One region of the Bacillus sp. WC2507 genome, then DNA from elsewhere that is predicted to be linked to it. Evidence: riboswitches for the same ligand, from Rfam matches in the RefSeq annotation. Region 1 holds a riboswitch; the other holds the start of a gene.

Region 1 (2,205 bases):
CGTTACGAGAGTTGCTAGTTTTACATTTGCGATAAATTCTTTCGCTGCTTCTAATCCCCCTTTAATGCCGAATGTTAAAACACCACTAGCACCTTTCTTCAAATACGTTTGTGCTAACGAGTAATTTTCATTACTATCTAATCCCGGATAATTCACCCATTCAATACGTTCATGGTTAGCAAGCCACTTAGCAACTGCGAGAGCATTTTCACTATGACGCTCCATTCTTAAATGCAGCGTTTCTAAGCCGATATTGCTAATATACGCATTGAATGGGCTCATACAGTTTCCGTAGTCTCTTAATAATTGAACACGTGCCTTCACAATATAAGCTGCTGCACCAAAATTTTGAACGTAACTTACGCCGTGATAACTTGGATCCGGTTCAACAAGTTCAGGATATTTCCCATTTGTCCAATCGAAGTTCCCTCCGTCAATAACAATGCCACCTAAAGAACTTGCATGACCATCAATATATTTCGTCGTAGAATGAACGATAATATTTGCTCCATGTTCAAATGCTTGGCATAAATAAGGAGTTGCTAATGTATTATCCACGATAAAAGGTACTTCCAACTCTTTCGCTGCATCTGAAAATTCTTTGAAATTTAGAACATTCATCGCTGGATTTCCTAACGATTCTGCATAAACAAGTTTCGTCTTATCATTAGCAAGGGCCACAATTTCATCAGCAGTTAAATTCGGATTAAAGAACGTAACATCAATACCAAGCTTACGCAAACTCACTCCAAATAAATTAAACGTTCCGCCATAAACTGTTGAAGAACAAAGCAAGTGGTCTCCGCTACTACAAATATTTAAAACGGCAAGCATAATAGCAGCCTGCCCAGAAGCCGTTGCAACAGCTCCTACACCACCCTCTAAATCCGCTAACTTTTGCTCAAATGCAGCTAAAGTAGGATTTCCAATACGCGTGTAGATATATCCTTCTGCCTCTAAATTAAATAGCGCCGCTAAATCATCCGAAGTATCGTATTTATACGTTGTACTTTGATAAAGCGGTAAAACACGCGGTTCACCATTCTTTGGTGTATAGCCACCTTGCACACAAATTGTTCCTTTTCCCCATGATTCTCCCATCTCTCATTCTCCTTTCTTTTATACAAAATAAAAAAACTGCTCCTTTCCTGAAAACAAGAAAGGAGCAGTTTGAAAACACGCTCTAAAGGCTCTTTCTTATCTTTCAGGATTATTACCTGCAGGATTTGGCACAATTCCGTTATACGGCTGTTGCCAAGGTTTCATCGGGCCTGTCCCTCCACCTTTTCTTGATAAGACTATGCAATTACCGTTGATTTTATAGCAATAATTTCCTAATGTCAATTGGTTTTTCTGAATGTTCAAAATTAATTACAAATAAGTTTACATGCATAACAAAAGAAATATATTCCATATTCATTTGAAAAAGACCTTTTAAAACCCCCGATTAATATATAGAATTAAATACGTAGTTTAACTGTATACATTCCAAATTCTCACGAGACCTCAATATATTGAATAAGCCAACCTCTCAAAAAGATACTATACATATTCATCTCATTTCGCAGTAGTATATTTAATCCTTTCGACATTAAAACTTACATAACGGAGGTATCACATGACAAATACAAAAGACATGCACTATATGCTCGTCCTATACGGCATTCTTTTAGGCTCTATAGTAGGAGCAACAGTCTGGTTATTTTTAGTTACAATAAATATCGGCATTCACTTTATTTGGGGATACTTACCTACTATTTTCTCTTCTCCCCCTTATTACACTATTTGTGTAACAACTATCGGTGGGATTCTCGTTGGTTTAACCCAAAAATACTTCGGCACATATCCACGTCTTATGCCGGAAGTAATGGGTGAATATAAAAAAACAGGTAGAATTGAATACCGTTTTGTACATAAAGCTACTTTAACTGCGATTATCGTTTTAATATTTGGAGCTAGCTTAGGTCCCGAAGCAGCACTTGTTGGAATTATCGGTGGACTTTGTACATGGGTAGGCGATCGCTTTACATTCGCCTTAAAAGGAATGAATGAACTAACAGAGGTTGGAATCGGTGCTACTTTAAGTGTAATTTTTAACGCGCCATTATTCGGTTATTTAGCTCCAAATGAAAATGAGGGTGAGCAAATTAACGAATTTTCTAAAGGAAAAAAAGCAATTGTATATTTAGCTACCACTTTCGCTGG
Region 2 (2,205 bases), 4.9 Mb from region 1:
AACCGGGCGAATTGTATTAATAATGATATTAAGAATAGAAAAGACCCATTTATTTTCTAAAAAGTTTCCTTTTCTCGTTACATATAACAGTAAACCTAGAGGTATACCAAGAATTGTAGCAAATATAAGGGTTACAATTACCATTAAGAGGGTATCCCCCGTCGCATCTACTATGCGTGGCCAAAATATACTCCAATCAACTCGCATGAGCTTCTACCTCCTTCAGCTGCACTTGCAGTCTTAGATGTTGTAATGCTTTTTGAATTTCTTTCTGCTCACCTTGCAGTTCCACAAGTAGATTTCCAAATAGCACATTTTGAAGTTCAATAATATTTCCGTACAGTACGTTTACATCGACGTTATAGTTTTTCGCGATATATGATAGTACTGGCTGCCCTGTCTCTTCACCAGTAAATGTTAAGCGATAAATCTGTCCACCATTTTGAATTTTCCCTAGAACACTTTCCGGTAAATGATCATTAATAATAGAGCGTACAAAGTTTTGAGTTGTCTTTGTTTTTGGTTGTGTGAAAACGTCAAACAGTTTTCCTTCTTCAATAACCTTTCCCTTCTCCATTACAGCTACACGGTGACAAATTTCTTTCACAACATGCATTTCATGTGTAATAAGAAGAATTGTTACATTGTATTCTCGATTTACTTTCTTTAATAAGTTCAAAATTTCTGTCGTTGTTTCTGGATCTAAAGCTGATGTTGCCTCATCACATATAAGAATGTCTGGCGATGTTGCAAGTGCTCTTGCAATACCAACACGCTGCTTTTGTCCGCCTGATAGTTGCTCTGGATAATAGTTTGCTTTATCTTCTAATCCTACAAACTTCAGCAGTTCATTTACTCTTTCTTTTATCTCATTCTTTGGTACTTTCGCTAATTTTAATGGATAAGCAATATTCCCAAACACTGTTCTTGAATTAAATAAATTAAAACTTTGAAAAATCATCCCGATTCTTTGTCTTAGCTTCCGTAATTCTTTCGTCGATAAGGATGTAATATCTTTATCATCTATTGAAATCGTTCCTGCCGTTGGTCTCTCTAACATATTTACTAGGCGTAATAACGTACTCTTTCCAGCGCCACTAAAACCGATAATGCCGAAAATTTCGCCCTTCTCAACTGATAACGTTACATCCTCCACCGCATGAACAGATTGCCCACCTGATTCATATACTTTACTTACATTGTTAAAAGAAATCATTTTTTCCCCTCCTATATGCTGTAAAAACTTGAAGTAGAGCTTTCGAGGTAAAATAAAAAGTGCTCTCCTTCTTATCAACCATAAAGATAAGAAGGAGAGCACTTATATGTACTCGTTCACATCTTCTCATCTTCCAAGCCTTTTATAAGGCTTGCTGGAGTTAGCACGGTATTAAAAAAACCGTTGCTGAGGTATCGTAGGGCCAGTCCCTCCACCTCTCTGGATAAGAATGTATCGATTTAATTGTCGTTTAATTAATTCTCATTATAGAACTCAGAATAATAAGAGTCAATACATTTTTTAGAAAAATATTAATTATTTCTCTATTAAAATTTTTAAATAAAAAATCACAATACAAATAGTAATTTTTAAAGTTATGTAAAATTCTCCTCCTTCATATTTTTTAAAAGGAGAATCCTCTCTATACATTGAATACCATTATTTGAATATGAAATCGGAGGAAGATAAATATATGAAAACAGCTCTTTTACTCGTTGATATTCAAAATGATTATTTTCCGAATGGAAAGATGGAATTGCGTAATCCAGTAGAAGCAAGCGAATATGCTAGCCAGCTGCTACAATTCTTTAGAACGAAAAACGAACCTATTTTTCATATCCAACATGTAGCAATAAAAGATGACGCTACTTTTTTCCTACCAAATACAGAGGGTGTACATATTCATGAAAGCGTACGCCCACTTAGAGAAGAAACCGTTATACTCAAACATTATCCAAATAGTTTTCGCGAAACCGATCTTCTAGAACAATTACAACGTTTAGACATTGAGCACGTCGTCATATGCGGGATGATGACTCATATGTGTATTGATGCTACTGTAAGGGCTGCTTTTGATTTCGGCTTTCCATGTACCGTTATACATGATGCTTGTGCTACAAAAGATCTTTCCTTTAAGAGTGCTACTATACCAGCCGTTTATATTCATAACACAATTTTAGCTAGTTTAAATGGAGTATATGCAAATGTAA

Evidence for each region. Region 1 has a riboswitch for S-adenosylmethionine ahead of ACUN28_RS02050 (bifunctional O-acetylhomoserine aminocarboxypropyltransferase/cysteine synthase). Riboswitches for the same ligand answer to the same signal wherever they lie in the genome.
Region 2: another riboswitch for S-adenosylmethionine. It lies ahead of ACUN28_RS27700 (methionine ABC transporter ATP-binding protein); the one in region 1 lies ahead of ACUN28_RS02050 (bifunctional O-acetylhomoserine aminocarboxypropyltransferase/cysteine synthase).

What each region holds. Positions count from the first base shown of each region.
Region 1 covers NZ_JBQXPN010000001.1:372,021-374,225, reverse strand. Annotated here, with positions in the region: gene ACUN28_RS02050 (bifunctional O-acetylhomoserine aminocarboxypropyltransferase/cysteine synthase) at 1-1,101, opposite strand, end outside; SAM riboswitch class I at 1,195-1,299, opposite strand; gene ACUN28_RS02045 (chloride channel protein) at 1,619-2,205, shown strand, end outside.
Region 2 covers NZ_JBQXPN010000001.1:5,282,539-5,284,743, forward strand. Annotated here, with positions in the region: gene ACUN28_RS27695 (methionine ABC transporter permease) at 1-207, opposite strand, end outside; gene ACUN28_RS27700 (methionine ABC transporter ATP-binding protein) at 197-1,216, opposite strand; SAM riboswitch class I at 1,340-1,446, opposite strand; gene ACUN28_RS27705 (cysteine hydrolase family protein) at 1,689-2,205, shown strand, end outside.